3 regions of the Kitasatospora sp. NPDC056446 genome follow, and region 1 is predicted to be linked to each of the others. Evidence: riboswitches for the same ligand, from Rfam matches in the RefSeq annotation. Region 1 holds a riboswitch; each other region holds the start of a gene.
The links. A riboswitch is a leader RNA that binds a small molecule or an ion and turns the genes downstream of it on or off. The one in region 1 is predicted to bind cobalamin.

Region 1 (7,288 bases):
GACGCCACCGCGCTGGCCGTCCAGGCCCTCGCCGCCACCGGCCGCACCGCCAAGGCGAACAGCGGCCTGGGCTGGCTCGCCGCCCACCAGAACGCCGACGGCGGGTTCGCGGCCGCCGGGGCGACCGTCTCCAACGCCAACACCACGGGCCTGGCCACCCAGGCGCTGCTGGCCGGCGGGCGCTTCGGCGCCGGCCTCAAGGGGTGGGGCCGGCTGGTGAAGTTCCAGCAGGGCTGCGAGGCCGACCCCGCGGTGCGCGGCGCCGTCGCCTACGACGCCTCCGGCTTCAACGCGGGCAACGGCGCCCGGGCCACCGCGCAGGCCGTCCTCGGCCTCGCAGGCACCCCGCTGGCCACCCTCTCCGCCGCCGGGGCCCGCCCGGACGCGCCCACCCTGGCCTGCCCGGCCCCGGCTTCCCACTGACCCGCCGAAGCCCGACACCCAGAGGAGAGCTCCGATGACCGACACCCTCACTCCGGCGCGCCCGGTCCGCCGTACGCTCGGCTCGATCGCCGCGGCCGCCGCCCTCACCGCCGGTCTGCTCGGCGTCTCCGCCGTCCAGGCCCCGCAGGCTCAGGCCGCTGCCTGCAGCGGGACGACCGGCGTCACGGTCGTGGTCGACTTCACGGCCGTCGGCGGCGGTGTCCAGACCGGCTGTGCGCTCGGCGACCCGGCCAGTGGTCTGGCCGCGCTGACCGGCGCCGGGTTCTCGTACTCCTTCCACCCGCGCTTCCCGGGCTTCGTCTGCACCATCAACAGCCTGCCGACGACCTGCACCAACCCCACCGGCAGCGCCTACTGGTCGTACTGGCACGCCCAGCACGGCGGCTCCTGGTCGTACAGCACCCTGGGCGCGGGCAGCTACGACCCGGCCCCCGGCGACGTCGAGGGCTGGTCCTTCGGCGCCGGCGCGCAGCCGGGCATCACGGCCCCCTGAGCCCGGGCGCACGCGCGCCCCGGCCCCTCCGCGGACGGAGGGGCCGGGGCGTCGGCCACTGGTGGACCCGCCTCCGGCGGCGGTGGAGGCGGTGCCGTCGACGGCACGTGTGAACGGACCTACGCTGTGGTGAAAGCGATATGACGACTCGTTGACGATGGCTCCGAGCGCGTGGTGTGATGAACCGCTTTTCAATCCTCGGCAGTCAGGGGAAGCCGGTCCGATTCCGGCGCTGACCCGCAACCGTAGACCCGCCCCCAAGGGCTGGTGAGCCGGAATGCCTGCGCCGGGCCTTGTTCATGAGTACATGCGTCGTCGTGGACTACGACGCGGTCGCGACGGCCCCCTGCCGGGGGAGAGCCGTCGGCTGCGCCGTGGGACCCGACGACCGATCGGGGAGTCGCCGGTGAGGGTCAGCAGCAGTCCTACGCGTCGCGGAAGCAGAGAGCTGGGCTCGCTTCTGGTCACCACGGCCGTCGCGGTGGCCGCGGGAGGAACCGTCCTGCTGGGCCACCCCGGCTCAGCGGCAGCCGACCCGATCGGGCAGTGCCCGGCGACGACGGGCGCGATCGTCGCCGTCGACGCCGGCCACGGGGGCGGCGGGGGCGTCCGGGGCTGTGACGCCCACCCGACGCCGGGGATGAACCCGCCGCACAGCGCGATCGCCGTCCTCGCCCCGCGCACGGCCCCTGGCTACGAGGCGGCCGCCGAGAAGGGTGCCACCACACCGCCGACCACCACGCCTTCGACCATGCCCGCAGCCGCGCCCGCCGGGAGGAAGCCCGACGCCGTGAAGGGGAGCGCCTACCTCACCGACCCGTCCCGGCTGATCGGCGGTCACTACTACGAGGGGTTCCCGGCCTTCGCCGACTTCGGCCTGACCATCGACGGCGCCTACGCCCTGGCCGCGACCGGCACCGACGACGCCGCGCTGCGCCGGATCGTCGACTTCCTGGACCAGCAGGGCAAGGACGCGAGCGAGCGCACCGTCAACGACTGGACGGCCATCGGCGCCGAGTACGCCGGAGGCGGGTCCATCGGCAAGGAGGCGTTGCTGGCGGAGGTCGTGGGCCGCGACCCGCGCGCCTTCGGCGGCCACGACCTGATCGCCGCCCTCGCCGCGATGGTGTGCACCAAGGCCGACGCGAACACCGGCTGCGCTGCCCCCGGCAACTACGTCTACGCGACCTCGGTGTTCTCCCAGGCGCTCGCCGTCATGGCCCAGCTCCGGGCCGGCGACGCCGCCCACGCCGCCCCTGCGGTCGGCTACCTGAAGGGCCTGCAGCACGCGGACGGCTCCTGGCCGAGCCTGGTCCCCGCCACCGGCGACTCGGACGTGGACAGTACGGCGATGGCCGTCATGGCCCTGGCCCTGGTTCCGGGCGACGAGGCGGCGCAGGCGGTCGACAGGGGGGTCGCCTGGCTGGCCGCGCGGCAACTGCCCGACGGGGGCTTCCCCGGTGCGGCCGGTGACTCCACCAACTCGGCCGCGCTGGCCGTCCAGGGCATGACGACACGTCAGTCGCTCTACGGTGCGCAGATCGCCAAGGCGCTCGACTTCCTCGCCGGGCAGCAGAACGGCGACGGCGGGTTCAACGTCGCCTCCGGCGGCGGGCCCGGCTCGGACGTCCGCGCCTCCACACAGGTGCTGGGCGGTGCGACCGGGATCTCCTTCGGCACGCTGACCCGCACCCTCGGAGGTACGCCGACGCCGACTCCCACGGGGACGCCGACCGGCACGCCCACGGGGACGCCGACCGTTACTCCCACGGGGACGCCGACGGGCACCGCGACCGCGACCGGTACGCCGACCCCGACGGGCACCGGCACGCAGCCGGCGACGACGTCCCCTGCCTCCGTCGCGCCCGATCCCGGTGACGGCTCGACCACCGGGCCGTCCGGCGCCCCGCCCGTCGGTGACCCGCTCGTCGGTGACCCGCTCGTCGTTGGTGTTCCCGCCGGTGCCGGGCAGTCCGGGGCCGGGCGCTCCGGTGTCGGCGGCCTCGCGGCCACGGGGAGCGAGGCACTCGCACTGACGGGTGCCGCCGGCCTGCTGACCGCGCTCGGCGCCGCGGCCGTCCTGGCCGCCCGCCGTCGTACCGCCTCCGGCCCGGGGCGTCACCGGTGATCCGGCGCTTCGCCCGGCTGCTGGGCGCGGCCGCCACGACCCTGGCCGTCGCGTTCGGGGGTGTTGCCGTGGGCACCGCCCCGGCGTCCGCGGCCCCGCTGCCGATGGACCAGTGCACCACCACCTCCGGTGTCGTGCTCGCCGTGGACTTCGGAAAGTGGGGCGGCCCGCTGCTGCGCTCCTGCGGCACCACTCCCACCACCGGCTACACCCTGCTGAACCAGGGCGGCTGGAGGACCACCGGGACCGGGCACGACGGCCCGGCCTTCATCTGCCGGATCGGGTACAGCGGCTTCCAGGGCGGCAGGCAGTTTCCGACCCCGGACCAGGAGAAGTGCGTCCTGACGCCCCCGGCCACCGCCTACTGGTCGTACTGGCACGCCGATCCGGGCCAGAACACCTGGTCGTACAGCCAACTCGGCGCGATGCTCTACCAGCCGAAGCCGGGCAGCGTCGACCTGTGGATCTTCGGCGGCACCGACATCGAGGGCGCCGAGGGGCGTCCGGCCTTCTCGCCGGACAGTGTCCGGGCGCACGACCCCGGCCCCGGCGGGCAGCCGGCCGACCCGGGTCAGGGCACTGCGGGCGGCTCCGGCGGTGCCTCAGGCGGCTCCGGCAGCGGCTCCGGTGGCTCCACCGGCACGACCGGCACGACCGGCACGACCGGCACGACCGGCACGACCGGCGGCCCCGGGGCCGGACGAGCCCCGGCTCCCGCCAAGCCCCCGGCGGGCGGAGCCCGTCCGCCCGCGCCCGGCACGCCCCCCGGCACCGCCGTCACCCCCGAGGACGGCATCACCCCGCCGGGCGCGCCCGATCCGACGCCCGTGCCGGCCACACCGGTCCCGGTCGACACACCTCCCGCGACGCCCACGGACACGCCGAGCGACCAGCCGTCGGAGCAGCCCGCCGTGGCCGCGCCGACGCCCACCCCTGCCGTACCCGGCGCAGTGGTGAACGCCGACCCGGTGGCCGATGCCCCGCACGACTCCGGCTCGATGGTTCCCGCCGTGGTCGGGGTCGTCCTCGTCGTGGTGCTCGGGGTGGCCACCGTGGTCGCGGCGCGGCAGCGCCGCCGACGGGCCGAGTGATCGGGTGAGCACGCTCGACAAGGCCGTCGCCGGCTCCTCCCCGCGCTCCGTCCTCGGGCGGGCGGCGGCGAGCGGGCGCGCCCCGCGGAACCTGCACCCGCTGGCCTGGTGGGCCTGGGCGCTCGCCCTGGCGACGGCGGCCAGCCGCACCACCAACCCGCTGCTGCTCCTGCTCGTCCTCGGCGTGCTCGGCTTCGTGGTCACCGCCCGGCGCAGCGAGGCCCCGTGGGCGCGCGGCTTCACCTACTACCTGTGGCTGGCCCTGACGGTGGTGGCGATCCGGGTGGTCTTCCGGTGCGTCTTCGCCACCGGGACCACCCCGCACGACCATCTGCTCTTCTCGCTGCCGCACATCCCCACCCCGGCCTGGTACGCGGGCATCGAGATCGGGGGGCCGGTGTCGCTGGAGGCCACGCTCTCGGCGGCCTTCGACGGGCTGCGGCTGGCCTGTCTGATCTGCTGCATCGGCGCCGCCAACACGCTGGCCAACCCCAAGCGGGCCCTGCGCGTCCTGCCCGGGGCCCTGTACGAGCTGGGCGTCGCGGTGACGGTGTCGCTCAGTGTCGCGCCGCAGCTGGTGCAGAGCGTCCAACGCGTCGCCCGGGCCCGGCGGTTGCGTGCCGGGCGGCGCAAGGGCGTGCGCGCGCTGCGCGGCATCGTGGTGCCGGTCCTGGAGGACGCGCTGGAGCGCTCGCTGAGCCTGGCGGCCGCGATGGACTCGCGCGGCTACGGGCGTTCCGGCACCGCCTCGCGCCGCTCCCGGCGGCTCACCGGCGCCCTGATGCTGCTCGGCATGTGCGGCCTGTGTGCCGGGGTGTACGGGCTGCTGGACGGAACGGCTCCGGCCGCGCTCGGCGTGCCGGCCTTCGCGGCGGGTGCCGGGCTCTGTGTGGCGGGCCTGCTGCTCGGCGGGCGGCGGGTGCGGCGCACCACCTACCGGCCGGACCGGTGGCGGGCCGCCGAGTGGGCGGTCGCCGGGTGCGGAGTGGCCGCCGCCGTGCTGCTGTTCGCCACGGTCGGCTACGACGCCACCGACCTCAACCCCTCCCTCTACCCGCTGACCTGGCCGGCCCTGCCGCTCGTCCCGGTGCTCGCCCTGTTGTTGGCGGGCGCCGCCGGGATCGTCTCCCCGCCGCCGGGCCGAACGCCCGCGGCCTCCGCCGTCCCCCCGCCAGTACCGACCGTTCGCACACCGAGGTGACCACGTGATCCGATTCGACCAGGTCGGCGTGGTGTACGACGGCGCGACGACGCCCGTCCTGCGCGACGTCGACCTGCACATCCCGGAGGGCGAGCTCTGCCTGGTGGTCGGCCGTACCGGCGCCGGCAAGTCCACCCTGCTCGGCGCCGTCAACGGGCTGGTGCCGCACTTCACCGGCGGCACCCTGCGGGGCAGGGTCACCGTGGACGGCCGCGACACCGCCCACCACCCGCCGCGTGAACTCGCCGACGTGGTCGGCGTGGTCGGGCAGGACCCGCTGGCCGGCTTCACCACCGACACGGTCGAGGAGGAACTGGCCTACGTCATGGAGCAGTTGGCGATCCCGCCGGAGGTGATGCGCAAGCGGGTCGAGGAGACCCTGGACCTGCTCGGCCTGGCCGACCTGCGCCACCGGGCCCTGCACGAGCTCTCCGGCGGCCAGCAGCAGCGCGTCGCCATCGGCTCCGTCCTCACCGCGCACCCCCGCGTGCTGGTGCTGGACGAGCCGACCTCGGCGCTGGACCCGACCGCCGCCGAGGAGGTGCTCGCCGCGATCACCCGGCTCGTCCACGACCTCGGCGTCACCGTGCTGCTCGCCGAGCACCGGCTGGAGCGGGTCGTCCAGTACGCCGACCGGGTCGCCTACCTGCCCGGCGACGGGACGGTGGTGCACGGGCCGCCCGCCGAGGTCTTCCGGGACACCGCGATCGCGCCGCCCGTCGTCGACCTCGGCCGGCTGGCGGGCTGGCGGCCGCTGCCGCTGTCCGTCCGGGACGCCCGCCGGGCCGCCGCGCCGCTGCGCGAGCGGCTCACCGACGTGCCCGTTCCTCCGCCGCGCCGGGCAGCGGTGGCGGGGGAACGGGTGCTGGACGCCCGGGGGGTGGTCGTCCGGTACGGGCCGGTGGCCGCCGTCCGGGAGGTCGACCTGGCGCTGCGCGCGGGCGAGGTCACCGCGCTGACCGGCCGCAACGGCTCCGGCAAGTCCTCGCTGCTGTGGGCCCTCCAGGGATCCGGGCCGCGCCAGGGCGGCAGCGTGAAGGTCACCGGCACCGGGGGCGGGAAGGCCGAGGACCCCAAGCGCCTGCCCGCGGCCCGGGCCCGGCAGCTGGTCGGGCTCGTCCCGCAGACCCCCACCGACCTGCTGTACCTGGAAACGGTCGCCCAGGAACTCGCCCAGAGCGACCTCGAAGCGGACCGCGCGGGCGGGCCGACCGCACGGCGGATCCTCGACCGCCTGGCCCCCGGGATCCCGGACGGCACCCACCCCCGGGACCTCTCCGAGGGCCAGCGGCTGGCCCTGGTGCTGGCGATCCAACTGTCCTCCGCACCACGGGTGGTGCTGCTGGATGAGCCCACCCGGGGCCTGGACTACCAGGCGAAGGAGGCACTCACCGGCATCGTGGACGCCCTCGCGGCGGAGGGCCGCGCGGTCGTGGTCTCCACCCACGACGTCGAGTTCGTCGCCTCCGCCGCCGACCGCGTGGTCGTGATGGCCGAGGGGGAGGTCGTCGCCGATGGCCCGACCGCCGAGGTCATCGTCGCCTCGCCCACCTTCGCCCCGCAGACCGCCAAGATCCTCGCCCCACTGGCGTACCTGACCACCCGGCAGGTCGCCGAGGCCCTCGCACCGGCGCGGGCCGCCAGGTGACCGCCCTGCGGATCCCCGGCCGGGCCCGGATCGTCGTCGCCCTGGCCGCCTTCATCGGCCTCGTGGCCTTCACCTGGCCGTTCCTCGTCGCCCCCGGGAAGTTCGGCTCCGACTACGCCCCGCCGCTGATCTTCGGCGCCCTGCTCCTCCTGGTGCTCGCCGTCGTCATCGCCGAGATCTCCGTCGGCGGCATCGACGCCAAGGCCCTCGCCATGCTCGGCGTCCTCTCCGCCGTCAACGCCGGCCTGCGACCCCTCGGCGCCGGCACCGCCGGGGTGGAGAC
Region 2 (7,288 bases), on a different contig from region 1:
CGGCCAGGGTGCGGGCCAGGCCCAGGCGGACCGGGCCGGACTCGCAGTCCAGCACCACGCTCGCCGTGCCCTGTGCCGCGAACAGCGCGGCGGCCCGGTGGGACTGCGTGAGCGCGTCGCGCCCGCCGGTGGCCCGGCCGTCGGTCACCACGACCAGCAGCGGGCGGCGGTCGGGGTCGCGCAGCCGCTCGACCCGCAGCACCTCGTGGGCGCGCAGCAGTCCGGCGGCGAGCGGGGTCCGCCCGCCGGTGGGCAGCGTCTCCAGTCGGGCCGCGCCGACCTCGACGGAGGAGGTGGGCGGCAGCGCCAGCTCGGCGCCGGCGCCCCGGAAGGTGATCATGCCGATCTTGTCGCGCCGCTGGTAGGCGTCCATCAGCAGCGACAGCACGGCGCCCTTGACGGCGGTCATCCGCTGCCGGGCGGCCATCGAGCCGGAGGCGTCGACCAGGAACAGCACCAGGTTGGACTCCCGTCCCTGGCGCACCTGTTCGCGGAAGTCGTCCTTCTTCAGCACCAGCGCCCGGCCGCTGCGCCCGCGCGCCGCCTGGTGCGGGGCGGCGGCCTGCAGCGTCGCGGTCAGGTGCAGCCGGCCGAGCGCGCCCTGCGGGCGGCGGGCGCGGATGGTGTGCCCGCCGTTGGTCTCGGCGGGGGAGCGGCGGCCCTGGGCGCCACGGCCGGTGCCCCGGACGGTGAAGAGCTTGGTCCGGTACGGGTCGCCGGCCGCGACCGGCGACGACTCCCGTGCGGGGGAGGGGTGTTGGGCCGGTACGGGCGGCTGCGCCGGCAGGTCGTCGCCGGGCGTCGCGGCCGGTTCCGGCGCGCCGCCGTCGGACGGCTCGGGGGCTCCGCCGCCGTCCGGCCCGCCCCCGTCCGGCCCGTCGCCGCCGTCGGAACCGCCGTCGGGCCCGCCCTCAGGGTCGTCCCCGCCGTCCCCGGGGCCGTCGCCCTCGGGCTCCGGGTCCTCCTCCTGGGCGTGCTCCTCCAGCGTCCGGTCCAGCTGCTCCTCGTCCAGCCCCGGCGCGTCGAAGGGGTTGCGGCGCCGCCGGTGCGGCAGTGCCAGCCGGGCGGCCGTGCGGACGTCCTCCTCCAGCACCTCGGTGCGCCCGTCCCAGGCGGCGAGCGCGACGGCGGTGCGGGCCATCACGATGTCCGCGCGCAGCCCGTCCACCTCGAACGCGGCGCACACGGCGGTGATCTGACGCAGTGCCACATCGGCCAGTTCGACCTTGGGCAGCAACTCCCGTGCGGTGGTGATGCGTTCGGCGAGCTCCCGCTCCTCCTCGGCGAACCGGGCGGCGAAGCCGGCCGGGTCCGCGTCGTAGCCGAGCCGGCGCCGGACGACCTCGGCGCGCTCGGCCGGGTCCCGGGTGGCGGCGATCTCGACGGTCAGGCCGAAGCGGTCGAGCAGCTGCGGACGCAGCTCGCCCTCCTCCGGGTTCATCGTGCCGACCAGCAGGAACCGGGCCGCGTGCCGCACCGACACGCCTTCGCGCTCGACGTACGAGCGGCCCATCGCGGCGGCGTCCAGCAGCAGGTCCACCACGTGGTCCTGGAGCAGGTTGACCTCGTCGATGTAGAGCACGCCGCGGTGCGCCTTGGCGAGCAGCCCGGGTTCGTAGGCCTTGACGCCCTCGGCCAGCGCGCGCTCCAGGTCGAGCGAGCCGACGATCCGGTCCTCGGCCACGCCGACCGGCAACTCGACCAGCTGGGAGGGCCGTTCGTGGCTCCCGGGGGCGTCGTGCGGCCCGTCCGGGCAGTGCGGGTCCGGCGCGGCCGGGTCGCAGGCGAACCGGCAGTCGTCCACGGCGGCGATGGAGGGCAGCAGCCCGGCCAGCGCGCGCACCATGGTCGACTTGGCGGTGCCCTTCTCACCGCGGACCAGCACGCCGCCGACGGCCGGGGAGACCGCGTTCAGCAGCAGCCCGAGCCGAAGGTCGGCCATGCCGACGATCGCGGTGAACGGATAGCGGACGTCACTCATGCGTCACTCCCAGGTGCCCCGGGCGGCAGGTTCGGCAGCGATCCGGCCGCCGGCACCCCGCCCTCGATCAGCTTCCACAGCGCGTCGGTGTCCGCGTGTTCCTCGATCAGGTCGCCCAGCCGGTCCAGCCGGGCCTCGCGCGCTTCGGCGAACGAGGTGTCCGGCGCCGGGACGAACGCCCGGCCCGCCAAGTCGGCGACCTCGCGCAGGAGTTCACGGCGGAAGCCGTCGTTCTCCAGCGCGCCGTGCCAGGTGGTGCCCCAGACCGAGCCGACCCGGCAGCCGTCCAGGCCCTGCCCGTCGCCGTCGGAGAAGAACGGTTCACCGCCCTCGACCGTCACCACCCCGTGGTGGATCTCGTAGCCCTCGACCCGGTGCCCGTACGCCTCGCCGACCGGCCGTGCCAGCACCTTGCCGACGCCGAACCGCACCTCGGCCGGCAGCAGCCCGAGCCCGTCCACGAGGCCGGCCCTGGACTCCACCGCGTCCTCGATCGAGCGCGCCAGCATCTGGTAGCCGCCGCACACCCCGAGGACCGGCAGGCCGGCCGCCGCCCGCGCCTTGAGCACCGGCTCCAGGCCGCGCTCACGCAGCCAGGCGAGGTCCGCCACGGTGGCCCGGGTCCCGGGCAGCACCACCAGGTCGGCGTCGGCCAGCTCCTCCGGCCGGGTCGCCCAGCGCACCAGCACGCCCGGCTCCTGCGCCAGCGCGTCCAGGTCGGTGAAGTTGGACAGCCGGGGGAAGCGCACCACGGCCACCCGCAGGACGTCCGCCCCGAGCGGCCCGCGCCCGTCGACCCGGTCCACCACCGTCGACAGGTCCAGCGAGTCCTCGGCGTCCAGCCACAGCCCGGGCAGCATCGGCAGTGTGCCGAGCACCGGACGGCCGGTCAGCTCGTGCAGCATCTCCAGCCCGGGCGCGAGCAGCCGCGCGTCGCCGCGGAACTTGTTGACGAACCAGCCCGCCACGTGCCGCTGGTCCTCCGCCGACAGCAGGGCCAGCGTCCCGTACATCGCCGCGAACACCCCGCCGCGGTCGATGTCCCCGACCACCACCACGGGCAGCGCGGCGGCCGTGGCCAGGCCCATGTTGGCGATGTCGCGGTCGCGCAGGTTGATCTCGGTCGGCGAGCCGGCGCCCTCGCAGACGACCACGTCGTAGCGCCGGCGCAGGTCGGCCAGGCACTCCAGGGCGCGCTCCAGCAGGACGGGCTTGCGCTCGCGGTAGTCCAGCGCGCCCACCTCGGCGACCGGCCGGCCCAGCAGCACCACCTGGCTGCGGCCGTCCGCGCCGGGCTTGAGCAGCACCGGGTTCATCGCCGCCTCCGCCTCCACCCGGGCGGCCTGCGCCTGCATCGCCTGGGCGCGGCCGATCTCGGCACCGTCGGCGGTGACGAAGGAGTTCAGCGACATGTTCTGTGCCTTGAACGGCGCGACCCGCACGCCCTGGCGGGCCAGCCAGCGGCAGATGCCGGCTGTCACCACGCTCTTTCCGGCGTCCGAGGTCGTCCCCGCGACCAGCAGCGCGTTCGTCATGCCCTTCCCCTCTTCCCCAGGAGCGCGCGCAGCAGGACGTGCCCCGCGACCGTCGTACCCAGCGCCAGCACGCCCACCCGCCGGGAGAGCGCGCAGGCCCGTTCGATGTCGTCCACCGTCACCGGCCGCAGTTCCGCGCCCAGTACCGGCCGGTGCTCGACCCTCTCGCCGTAGCGCAGCGTCCCGCCCAGCCGGACGCCCACCGCGCCCGCGAAGGCGGACTCCGCCTGGCCCGCGTTGGGGCTCGGGTGCGAGGAGCCGTCGCGCCGCCAGACCCGCCAGGCGGTGCCGGGGTGCGGGGCGGCGGCGACCGTCAGCAGCGCCGTCAGCCGGGCGCCCGGCCAGCCCGCCACGTCGTCCAGCCGGGCCGAGGCCCAGCCGAACCGGGCGTAGCGCGGCGAGCGGTGGCCCACCATGGCGTCCAGGGTGTTCACCGCGCGGAACGCCAGCAGCCCGGGCGTGCCCGCCAGGGCACCCCAGGTGAGCGCGTTCACCACGGCGTCGGCGGTGTTCTCGGCCACCGACTCGACCACCGCGCGGGCGATCTGCGGGCCGTCCAGCGCGCTCGGGTCCCGCCCGCACAGGTGCGGCAGCCGTTCCCGGGCCGCCGTCAGGTCGCCGTCGGCCAGCGAGCGGCCGATCGTACGGGCCTCCCGGGTCAGCGAGGTGCCGCCGAGCACCGTCCAGGTCGCGGCCGCGGCCAGCGCCGCCCGGCCCAGCGGGCGCCGGCCCGCCGTACGGTCCAGGGCGAGCGCGCCCGCCGCGACCGCGCCCACGCACAGCGCGGTGTACCCGGCCCCGGCGGCCCGGCCGTCGCGCCACAGCCGCCGCTCCAGCCGGGTCGCCGCGCTACCGAAGAGGGCGACCGGATGGCCCCGGCGGGGGTCGGCGAAGCGGGCGTCGGCGGCGTAGCCGGCCACGGCGCCCAGCGCGTACGCGGCGGCGCGGGCCGCCGGGCGTATCGCGGCCCGGCGCACGGTCACCGGCCGCACGGCGGAAGGCAGCTCAGCGGAAGGCAGACCAGTGGAAGGCGGCCCGTCGGGAGGCCGCTCGGCGGAAGGCAGCCCGTCGGAGGACGACCCGTCGTGGGAGAGCTCGGAGCCCGGCCGGGCGGGGCAGCCTGCATCGCGTGGGTGTCCTCACTCAGGGTCCGCGCCCTGGTTCGACGTAACGGGGGCGAGAGTCTCCTGGCTTCCGGGTCGGACGCACCCCCGGAGCCTTCCGGCGGCTTCTGACGGCCTGCCGTGATGGGCCCCTCCTGTGCGCTGGCGGGCAAGGAGGGAGTTCCGAGCGTGCTCCCCGGTGACAGTGGCGGGACCGCGCCGGACTCGCACCGGCTTCCTCTCCATGCCTCCGATTGGCCCCAGGATCCCATCACGCGGCCGAACCGGGAGTCAACCGAGGTCACGGAGGGGTTGGTCACACGGAACACCCGCTGACGGGCTGTGGGATCGCCCAGCGCGGCACCACCCCGGCCCGGGCCGCTTCGTGCGTTCGGTCGCTGGGGCCGCGCCGTGCTCCGCCCCTACCGTTCGGTGGCATGCGCCGCAGAAAGCCCCCCGCCGCCCAACCCCCGGTGCCGTTCTCGCCGGGGGCCGCCCGCGCCCACCGGGCCGCCCTCGGGCTGACCCCCGAGCAGGTCGCCGAGGGCATGGCCGCGCACGGTGTCCGGCTGCTGCCCGTCCACGTCCTGGCCTGGGAGAACGGCGAGCTGCGCCCCGACGAGGCCGAGTTCATCGCCCTCGCCCGGGCCCTCTGGTGCCCCGCCGTCGTCCTGATGGACACCCGCCCGGTCCGGCTGCGCGACCACCGGATCGCCCGCGAACTCGGCCAGGCCGCCGTCGCCGACCGCACCGGCACCGCCCTTGACGCCTACCGGCAGGCCGAACTGACCGGCCACTGGGACGGCGACGAGGAGCAGACCCGGGCCCTCGCCGAGGCCCTCGGCCTGGGCCTGCCCGAGCTGGTCGAGGCGACCGGCCGCCGCGAGGCCCTGGACCACCTCCTGCGCCAGTGCGTCGCCGGCCGCTGGCAGCCGCACCTGCGCGCCCTCGCCCGTCTCGTCCCGGCCCCCGCCGACACCCTCGCGGCCGCCCTCACCGCCCTCCACCAGGAGCACCACGTCCCCACCCACTGGGGCGCCACCACCCGCGCCGCCCCGCCCCCGACCGCCGACTCCCTCACCCCCCGCTTCTGGCACCTCCTCACCACCGGGCCGACCGGCGGGACGGCCTGACCCGCTCTCCTCCGACCCGCTCGTCCTGACGCGCCCCCCACGACCCGCTCGCCCTGACCCACGCCCACAAGCCACGCCTCCGACCCGCCCCCGGTGACCCGGACGGCCCAGTCCGGTGGCCGGTCGGACGGGGCGCCGGTGGACTGGTGTACGAACACCGTCCGGTCCGTGAGCAACAGTGAGCAACAGAGCGGGGAACGTTATGCGCTGGGGAACCGCCGCCACCGTGGCGGCCGCCGTCGTCGGCGCCGGGGCCGCCGTCCTGGTGATCGGCCGCCGGGCCTCCGAGCGGATGGTCCGTCCGGTCGCCGCCGTCCAGGAGTCCGGGCCGGTCGTCGTCCGGAGCCTCGGCGCCGGCAGGATCACCTTCAGCCGCGGTCCGGAGAGCCTGCGCCCCGGCCGCTGGGCGGTCGAGTGGGACGGTGGCGGCCACGCGGTGGTCGAGGAGGTCCTGCACAGTGACGAGCAGGGCGTCACCCGCCGGCTGGTGCGCGCGGACCGGGGCACCCTCGCCGCGGGCACCGAGGTCCGCTTCACTCCCCGGGTCCACCTGGGCGACCCCACCGCCGCGCTCGGCCTGGCCTTCACCGAGACCGCGGCGGACGGCGAACTCGGTGCCCTTCCGGCCTGGTACCTCGACGGCAACCGCGGCACCTGGGTGATCCTGGTGCACGGCCCCGAGGCGGACCGCGGGCAGACCCTCCCGGTCCTGCCCGTCCTGCACCGCCTGGGCCTGCCCGCGCTCGCCGTCACCTACCGCGGCGACGAGGGCGCCCCGGCCTCCCCGGACGGGTACAGCCACTTCGGCGAGACGGAGTGGCGCGATGTGGAGGCGGCGGTACGGCTGGCGCTCGACAACGGCGCGGGCCGGGTGATCCTCTACGGCTGGTCGACCGGTGCCACCACGGTCCTGCAGACGGCGGCCCGGACCGCCTGGTCGCACGCCGTCCGCGGCCTGGTCCTCGACTCGCCGGTGCTCGACCTGCCGGCCACCGCCCGCCGCGACGCCGAGCGCCTCGGCTTCCGGGGCGCCGCCGCCGGGCTCGGCGCGCTCGCCGCCGAGGGCCGCACCGGCGTCGACCTCGCGGACTTCTCCCGGATCGCCGACGGCACCGACCTGCGCGTCCCCACCCTCCTGCTGCACAGCCCGGCCGACCGGGTCTCGCCGTTCGGCAGTGCCGAACGCCTCGCCGCCGCCCGCCCCGACGTGGTGAGCCTGCGGCCGTTCCCCGGCGCCGACCACGCCACCCTCTGGAACTCCGCCCCGGACCACTACACCGAGCTCCTCCGCCGCTGGCTCACCCCGCTGCTCTGAGGGGGAGGGCCCCGCCGGGCGGTGCCGGTCGAACGGGCGCCCCCGGGAGCGAGGGCCGGGCCGCGCCGTTGCGGAGGCTCCCGGCGCCGCCGGAAGTCGGCCCGGCCGACTTCCCGTGCGGCCGAAACGGCCGGGCTTGTCCGCCATCCGTCCGGATTCGGGCTCGACAGCCGGTCCGGCCGTCGGGCGGCGCCGATGCCGTCCGGGGCGGCCACCGGCCC
Region 3 (7,288 bases), on a different contig from region 1:
GCCAGCTCGTGCACCGTGGGGGAGCGGCCGTGCCGCTGGGAGAGCTCGCTGGTCGCGGTGGTGAGCGACAGCCGCAGCTCCTGGAGCCGGCGCGGCACCCGGACCGCCCAGCCCTTGTCACGGAAGTGCCGCTTGATCTCCCCGACGATGGTCGGCGTCGCGTAGGTGGAGAACTCGACCCCGCGCTCGTGGTCGAAGCGGTCCACCGACTTGATCAGGCCGATGGTGGCGACCTGGGTGAGGTCGTCCAGCGGCTCGCCCCGGTTGCGGAAGCGCCGGGCCAGGTGCTCGACCAGCGGGATGTGCATCCGCACCAGCTGGTTGCGAAGCTCGACCCGCTCCGGGGAGCCCTCGGGCAGGGCGGACAGCCGGACGAACAGCGCCCGGGCGGCCTCCCGGTCCGGGGCGCCGCTGCGGTGCACGACCTGGGCGGGCACGGCGCCCTGGAGCTCCGGCTCGGCCGCCGCCGGTGCCTGGTCCGCCGCCGGTACCTGGTCCGCCGGTTCGGGCGCGGGTACGGAGTCGGGCGTCGGCTCGGACGTCGGCTCGGTGGGGTGGCTCATCCGGTGGGCGTCCTTCGGGTGCGCTTCGTCGTTGGCGGCGAGGCCGGGAACGCTCGCCTGGGTCGGTACGGCAGGTCCCGCCGTCGCGAGGCCGGTACGGTCCAGATCACTCACGGCCATTCCCCCGTTCCGTTCCGGGAGCACCGGGGCCGGTGGCCCCGGAATCGTGTCGTTGGTCGTACCGCGCGGGGCGGTACCGGGAGCCGTCCGCCGGGCCCCCGGGCGGGGGAGCGGCGGACGGCCCTTGCGCGGGTGCTGCTCGGTGCTGCTCGGTCTGCGCGCTGCGGCTCGGCGCCCGCTAGTGGGAGCCTGACCCGCCGCGCTTCTTGTGCAGGCTGATCGACACGGTCTTGTCCTCTCCGACCGTGGAGTCGACCTCGCCGGCCAGGGCGGAGAGCACCGTCCAGGCGAAGGTGTCCCGTTCGGGAGCCTTGCCGTCGGTGGTGGGAGCGGAGACTGTCACCTTCAACGAGTCGCCGACCAGCCGGAACTCGCAGGAGAGCACGGAGCCCGGCACCGCCTGCTGGAGCAGGATGGCGCAGGCCTCGTCGACCGCGATCCGCAGGTCTTCGATCTCGTCGAGGGTGAAGTCCAGCCGGGCCGCGAGCCCGGCCGTCGCTGTTCGGAGCACGGAGAGGTAGGCCCCCGCTGCGGGGAGCCGGACCTCCACGAAATCCTGAACACCGAGATCGCCGTCGATCTGGGACACCCTTGCCTCCTGGGTGACGCGCTGTGCTGTCTTGGTACCCCGCTTGTTACCCCGGTTGCCGCCTCGCGAAGAGGCGCCGGGGTCGCGGATCCGCCGTCGTTCTGCCGTCCGCGTCCCAGGTTCGGGAGTTACTGATGGTAAGGCATTGCGACGCAGGGTGGCAGACCCTTTTCCGGACCCGGTCGGTCCGTTCAGTGCCGGTCGGCGGCGGCGGCCGCCTCGGCGAGCGCCGAGTCGGTGAGCCGGTAGACCGTCCACTCGTCCATCGGCACCGCGCCGATCGACTTGTAGAAGTCGATCGAGGGCTTGTTCCAGTCCAGCACCGACCACTCGACCCGGGAGTAGCCGCGCTCGACGGCGATCCGGGCGAGCTCCAGCAGCAGGGCCTTGCCGTGGCCCCCGCCGCGCGCCTGCGGGCGGACGTACAGGTCCTCCAGGTAGATCCCGTGGGTGCCGCGCCAGGTCGAGAAGTTGCGGAACCAGAGCGCGAAGCCGACCGGTTCGCCGGTCGCGTCGTCCTCGGCGATCAGGCCGAACACGGCGGGCTCGGCGCCGAACAGGGCGTCGTGCAGCTGCTCCTCGGTGGCCACGGCCTCGTGCGCGGCCTTCTCGTACTCGGCCAGTTCGCGGATCATGGCGTGGACGACGGGGACGTCGGTGGCGACGGCGGTGCGGATCATGCCGCGAGCCTACTGCTCGGGCCGGGTCTCGTCCCAGGCCTGGACGGAGGTCTGGTCGACGATCCGCCCGTCCCGCAGGTCGGCCACGGAGGCGGACAGCACCCGGACGCCGTCCGGGTAGCGGCAGGACTCCAGGAAGGCGACGTGGTCGTCCTGGACGACCACCCGCTCCAGCCGGTGGGTCGTCTCGCGGCCGTAGGCCTCGCCCAGCATGGTGCCGATCTCCTCCCGGCCGCGCACCACCAGGGGGTGGCTGGGCTGGGTCTTGCGGTCGACCACGCGCAGTTCGGCGTCCTCCGCGTAGAGCGCCAGGAGGGCGTCGGCGTCGGCGTGCTCGATGCCCTCGCGCAGGGCGCGGGCGTCGAAGGCGGCGGTGGCTGCCGTGGTGGTCATGTCTCGCTCCTCCGGTCGGGGTTCCGTAGGCTCGTACGACGAGCCTACGCCCGGCGCCGTCGACCGGAGGAGGAGCGGGCACCGGGCCGGTCAGCGGGGCGGCACGGTGCGCAGGTAGTCGGCCAGGGCGACGATCGCGGCGGGGTTGCGCGGGCTCTCGACCAGGTCGGCGTAGTCCAGGACGAAGATCCGGTCGTTCCGGACCGCGGCGACGTTCGCCAGCGGCGGGAAGGACTTGAGGAACCTGCGCTTCTCCTCGGCGTCCGGCGTCGAGTAGTCGTTGATGACGATCACCTCGGGGTCGCGCTGCACCACGCTCTCCCAGCCGGCGGTGACCCAGCTGTCGGCGACGTCGCCCATGATGTTGGCCCCGCCGGCCTGGGCGATGATCCGGTCCGCGGCGGCGAACTTCCCGGCGGTGTACGGCTTGTCCTGCCCGCTGTCGTACAGGAAGACGGACGGGCGGTGCCCGGGCTGCGGGACGGCGGCGATCCGGGCCCTGGAGTCGGCGATCAGCCGGTCGGCGCGGTCCTTGACGTCGAAGATCTCGCCGAGGTTGGCGAGGTCGGTGTAGAGCGCGTCCAGCGGGTCCATCACGCCGCGCTCGGCGCCCTTGCCGCTGCGGCAGGACTCGCTCAGTACGTACGAGTCGATGCCGAGCGCCTTGAACGCCTGCGGGGTGACGCCGCCGCCCTCGTCGAAGCCGTAGTGCCAGCCGGCGAAGACCAGGTCGGCCCTGGCGTCGAGGGCGATCTCCTTGGTGAGCACCTTCTTGGAGAGCCAGGCGGTCTGCTGGTAGCCGTCCTTCCACGGCACCAGGTCGACCCGGCCCTTGTCGTCGGGCATGACGTAGCCGGCCATCCGGTCGGCGAGGCCGAGCGAGAGCATCAGCTCGGTGATGTTGACGTCGTTGGTGACCACCCGGGCGGGCTTGCGGGCGAAGGTCAGTTCGTCGCCGCAGTTCCGTACGGTCACCGGGTAGTGGGCGGAGACGGTGGCGTCCTCCCGCGGGGCGATCTCGGCGCCGCAGGCGGTGAGTCCGAGGACGAGCAGGGCGGCGGTGGCAACGGCCTTGGTGCGCACGGTGGTTCCTCTTCGGGACAGACGTGGGGACAAACGGGCGGCGGGCGGGCGGCGGACGGGCGGCGGACGTGGGGGCGGACGGGGCGGCGGGCGCCGGGCTCAGGCGCCGGGGGAGTCGAGGCGGTCGAAGAGCAGCTGGAGGGCCCCGGTCCCCGGGTGCCGCACCGGGGTGGCCCGGACGCCGAACACCTCGGCCAGCAGGTCGGGCCGGAGCACCTCGCCGGGCGGCCCGGAGGCGACGATCCGGCCGGCCCGCAGCACGTACAGCAGGTCGCAGTGGCCTGCCGCCAGGTTGAGGTCGTGCAGCGCGGTGAGCACCGTCGGGCCGGCCTCGCGGGCCAGCGCCAGCACCTCCAACTGGTGGGCGATGTCGAGGTGGTTGGTGGGTTCGTCCAGCACCAGCAGCCGCGGCTCCTGGACGAGGGCGCGGGCGAACAGCACCCGCTGCTTCTCGCCCCCGGACAGGCTCAGGAAGCCCCGTTCGGCGAGGTGCCCGGCCCGGACCTTGCGCAGCGCCTCGGCGCAGCGCCGCGCGTCCCCCTCGGCCGGGGCGCCGAAGCCCCGGCGGTGCGGCAGCCGGCCCATGGCGACCACCTCGGCCACCGTGAAGTCGAACTCGGCGGAGTGCTCCTGGGAGAGCGCGGCCACCCGCCGGGCGGTCTCGCGCGCGGTGAGCGCGCGCAGGTCGTCGCCGTCCAGCCGGACGGCCCCGCCGGTCGGCCGCAGCACCCGGTAGACGCAGCGCAGCAGGGTCGACTTGCCGCTGCCGTTCGGTCCGACCAGTCCGACCACCTGTCCGGCGGCGGCGTTCAGGCTCACCTCGTGGACCAGCCGGGCGCCGGCCAGTTCCACCGAGACGGCGTCGACGGCGAGGTCCTCGGCCTTCGCCGGGCCGGTCACCGGGGGCCTCCGAGGGCGTGGCCGCGGCGGCGCATCATCAGCAGGAAGGCGGGCACGCCGAGGACGGCGGTGAACACCCCGACGGGCAGCTCGGCGGGCGCCAGCAGGGTGCGGGAGGCGATGTCCACCCAGACCAGAAGCAGCGCCCCGGCGAGCGGCGCGACCAGCAGCACCCGGCGGTGCCCGGCGCCGACCAGCATCCGTGCCAGGTGCGGCACCAGCAGCCCGACGAAGCCGATCGCGCCGCTGACCGCGACGACCGTGCCGGTGACGGCGGCGGTCACCACGAACAGTTCGCGGCGCAGCCGGTCCGGGTCCACGCCGAGCGAGGCGGAGGTCTCGTCACCCATGGCGAGGGCGTCCAGCCGGCCGGCCGCGCAGGCCAGGTGGGCGAGTCCGGCCAGGACGGTGCAGGCCGCGATCGGCACCGAGCCCCAGGTGGCGCCGCCGAGGCTGCCGAGCAGCCACATCATGGCGCCCCGGGCGGCTTCGCCGCGGTCGGCGGCGAAGACCATCAGGGTGGTGACGGCGGAGAAGCCGTAGGAGAGGGCGGTGCCGGTGAGCACCAGCCGCAGCGGGGTGAGCCCGAACGCGGTGCGGGCGGCGAGGTAGACCAGCACCATGGCGAGCAGCGCGGAGCCGAACGCGGAGGCGGAGACCGCCCACACCCCGAGCGAGGCGAAGGCGCCGAACAGCATGACGGCGTTGGCCCCGACGGCGGCGCCGGAGGAGATGCCGAGGACGAAGGGGTCGGCGAGGGCGTTGCGCACCAGCGCCTGGACGGCGACCCCGGTGGCGGCGAGCCCGGCGCCGACCACGGCGGCCAGGACGGTGCGCGGCAGCCGGATCTCCCAGACGATCGCGTACGCGGCGGCTTCGTCCGCGTCCAGCCGACCGCCCGTCAGCCCGGCGGCCAGCAGCCGCAGGACGTGGGGGAGGCCGATCCCGGAGGAGCCGAACGCGACCCCGCAGACCAGGGAGGCCAGCAGGGCGGCGGCGAGGCCGAGGGCGAGCGGGAGAGCGGGTATTCGGCGGGCGGGCGGGCCGACCGCACGGTTCGCGGGTGCGCGGTTCACGGGTGCGCCTTGCCTCGGGCCGAGGGTGCGCCGGGGCGGCCGCCGGCCGCGGGCGTGCCGGAGCGCCGGTCCCCTCGCAGTCCGCGGCGAGTCGTCGGGATTCCGGCGGCCGAGGGCGATCGGGCTGGCGGGACCGTACGGGGACGGGCCTGCTCACCGTTGCGGGTCAGCGCCGGACTCTCACCGGACTTCCCCCTCGGACGCCCTGGCAGCATAACAGCCACTCAGGGCAGGCAACCCTTACCGGGGTCGGGTCGGGGTAGGGCGGGACGCGGACGCGGACGCACGACCGCCCCCGTCCGACGGGTGCGGACGGGGGCGGCCGGGTGGCGACGCGTCAGGCTCAGGCCTGCTTGGTCTCCCAGAAGATCTTGTCGACCTCGGCGATCAGGTCCAGCAGGGCCTGGCCGGTGGCGGGGTCGGTGGACGCCTTGGCGGCCGAGGCGGCCTTCAGGGTGTCGTTGATCAGCTGGTGCAGCTGCGGGTACTTCTCGAAGTGCGGGGCCTTGAAGTAGTCGCTCCACAGCACCGAGATGTGGTGCTTGACGGCCTCGGCGCGCTGCTCCTTGATGATGATGGCGCGGGCGCGGAAGTGCGCGTCCTCGTTGGCCTGGTACTTCTCCTGGGTGGCCTTGACGGACTCGGCTTCGAGCCGGGCCTGCGCCGGGTCGTACACGCCGCAGGGCAGGTCGCAGTGGGCGTGGGCGGTGGCGCGCGGTGCAAACAGGCGAGAGAACATGGGAGTCCTTCCTTGGATCGTCTTCCCGCGCCCGAGATTACCCTTCCGCCCCGGCGGTTTCGCGATCGGGCGGTGGGCGTAGGGCGAAAGGCGGAGCCGGAACCGGGGTGATCCGGGCATCGGGGAGGTGACGGTCCGTACGGCAGACTGGGGTCGGGCCGGTGCGGAGGAGGAGTCGTGGCGCGGAGCGCGGAACCGGGGGGCGCGGAACGGGCGGGCGGCGGTGTGCTGCCGTTCGGCACCGTGGACGTGGCGGGGCCGTCGATGGTGCCGACCCTGCGCGAGGGCGACCGGCTGCTGGTGCGGTACGGCGCGCCGATCCGGCCGGGTGCGGTGGTGCTCTTCCGGCACCCCTTCCAGCAGGATCTGCTGGTGGTGAAGCGGGCCGTCGAACGGCGGGCCGGGGGCTGGTGGCTGCTGTCGGACAACCGGCCGGTGGACAGCGACAGCCGCAGCTACGGCGCGGTCCCGGACGAGCTGGTGCTGGGCCGGGTGCTGCTGCGGCTGGGCCCCGGGCCGGCCTGGCTGGCGCCGGGCCGCCGGCTGGAGCGGCTGCTGCTGACCCCGCGGCTGGCCCGGGTGCCGGGCCTGGCCCGCCGCTTCGGCGTCCGGGTGGAGGAGCTCTGAAGGCCCGGTCCGGCCGGGCCCGAAGAGTGAGGCCCTAGCCGCCGGTGCCCAGCGCGGCCTCCGCCTCCTGGCGCTTGCGGGCCCGGTAGGCGGCGACGTTGGCCCGGGTCGCGCAGCGGTCCGAGCAGTACCGGCGGGAGCGGTTGGTCGAGGTGTCCAGGTAGGCGTTGCGGCAGGGCGCGGCCTGGCAGATGCCGAGCCGGTCGGCGCCCAGGGAGGTCAGGTGGATGGCCAGGCCCATGCAGGCGACGGCGCTGAAGTGGGCGGTGGCGGTGGGCGAGTTGTCGGCCAGGTGCAGGTGCCAGCGCGGCCGGCCGGCGTCGTCCAGGTAGTCGTGCCCGGAGACCAGCGGGCTGACGGGGTACTCCATCAGCAGGCTGTTCAGCAGGTCGACGCCGCGGATCTCGTCGCCGTCGGCGGCGGCTTCGAAGACTCCGCGCAGCCTGGTCCGTACCGCCCGCAGCCGGGGCACGTCGGATTCGTCGGCGAGCGCGGCGGCCCGTGAGGAGTCGGAGAAC

Region 2: it holds a riboswitch for cobalamin, as region 1 does, so the genes downstream of both, ACFQ6N_RS31610 (cobalamin biosynthesis protein) here and ACFQ6N_RS14135 (prenyltransferase/squalene oxidase repeat-containing protein) in region 1, are expected to answer to the same signal.
Region 3: it holds a riboswitch for cobalamin, as region 1 does, so the genes downstream of both, ACFQ6N_RS04800 (FecCD family ABC transporter permease) here and ACFQ6N_RS14135 (prenyltransferase/squalene oxidase repeat-containing protein) in region 1, are expected to answer to the same signal.

What each region holds. Positions count from the first base shown of each region.
Region 1 is NZ_JBHTRF010000018.1:91,342-98,629, reverse strand. Features, by position in the region: gene ACFQ6N_RS14145 (peptidase) at 1-423, shown strand, start outside; gene ACFQ6N_RS14140 (flagellar hook-length control protein FliK) at 458-937, shown strand; cobalamin riboswitch at 1,095-1,241, shown strand; gene ACFQ6N_RS14135 (prenyltransferase/squalene oxidase repeat-containing protein) at 1,419-3,065, shown strand; gene ACFQ6N_RS14130 (hypothetical protein) at 3,062-4,156, shown strand; gene ACFQ6N_RS14125 (CbiQ family ECF transporter T component) at 4,161-5,357, shown strand; gene ACFQ6N_RS14120 (ABC transporter ATP-binding protein) at 5,362-7,005, shown strand; gene ACFQ6N_RS14115 (ECF transporter S component) at 7,002-7,288, shown strand, end outside.
Region 2 is NZ_JBHTRF010000071.1:1,888-9,175, reverse strand. Features, by position in the region: gene ACFQ6N_RS31620 (putative cobaltochelatase) at 1-1,981, opposite strand, end outside; gene ACFQ6N_RS31615 (cobyric acid synthase) at 1,978-3,516, opposite strand; gene ACFQ6N_RS31610 (cobalamin biosynthesis protein) at 3,513-4,499, opposite strand; cobalamin riboswitch at 4,697-4,861, opposite strand; gene ACFQ6N_RS31605 (helix-turn-helix domain-containing protein) at 5,057-5,752, shown strand; gene ACFQ6N_RS31600 (alpha/beta hydrolase family protein) at 5,955-7,067, shown strand.
Region 3 is NZ_JBHTRF010000005.1:215-7,502, reverse strand. Features, by position in the region: gene ACFQ6N_RS04830 (SigB/SigF/SigG family RNA polymerase sigma factor) at 1-683, opposite strand, end outside; gene ACFQ6N_RS04825 (anti-sigma regulatory factor) at 862-1,272, opposite strand; gene ACFQ6N_RS04820 (GNAT family N-acetyltransferase) at 1,464-1,952, opposite strand; gene ACFQ6N_RS04815 (nuclear transport factor 2 family protein) at 1,962-2,345, opposite strand; gene ACFQ6N_RS04810 (ABC transporter substrate-binding protein) at 2,436-3,428, opposite strand; gene ACFQ6N_RS04805 (ABC transporter ATP-binding protein) at 3,528-4,328, opposite strand; gene ACFQ6N_RS04800 (FecCD family ABC transporter permease) at 4,325-5,404, opposite strand; cobalamin riboswitch at 5,497-5,641, opposite strand; gene sodN (superoxide dismutase, Ni) at 5,748-6,143, opposite strand; gene sodX (nickel-type superoxide dismutase maturation protease) at 6,408-6,770, shown strand; gene ACFQ6N_RS04785 (CGNR zinc finger domain-containing protein) at 6,805-7,288, opposite strand, start outside.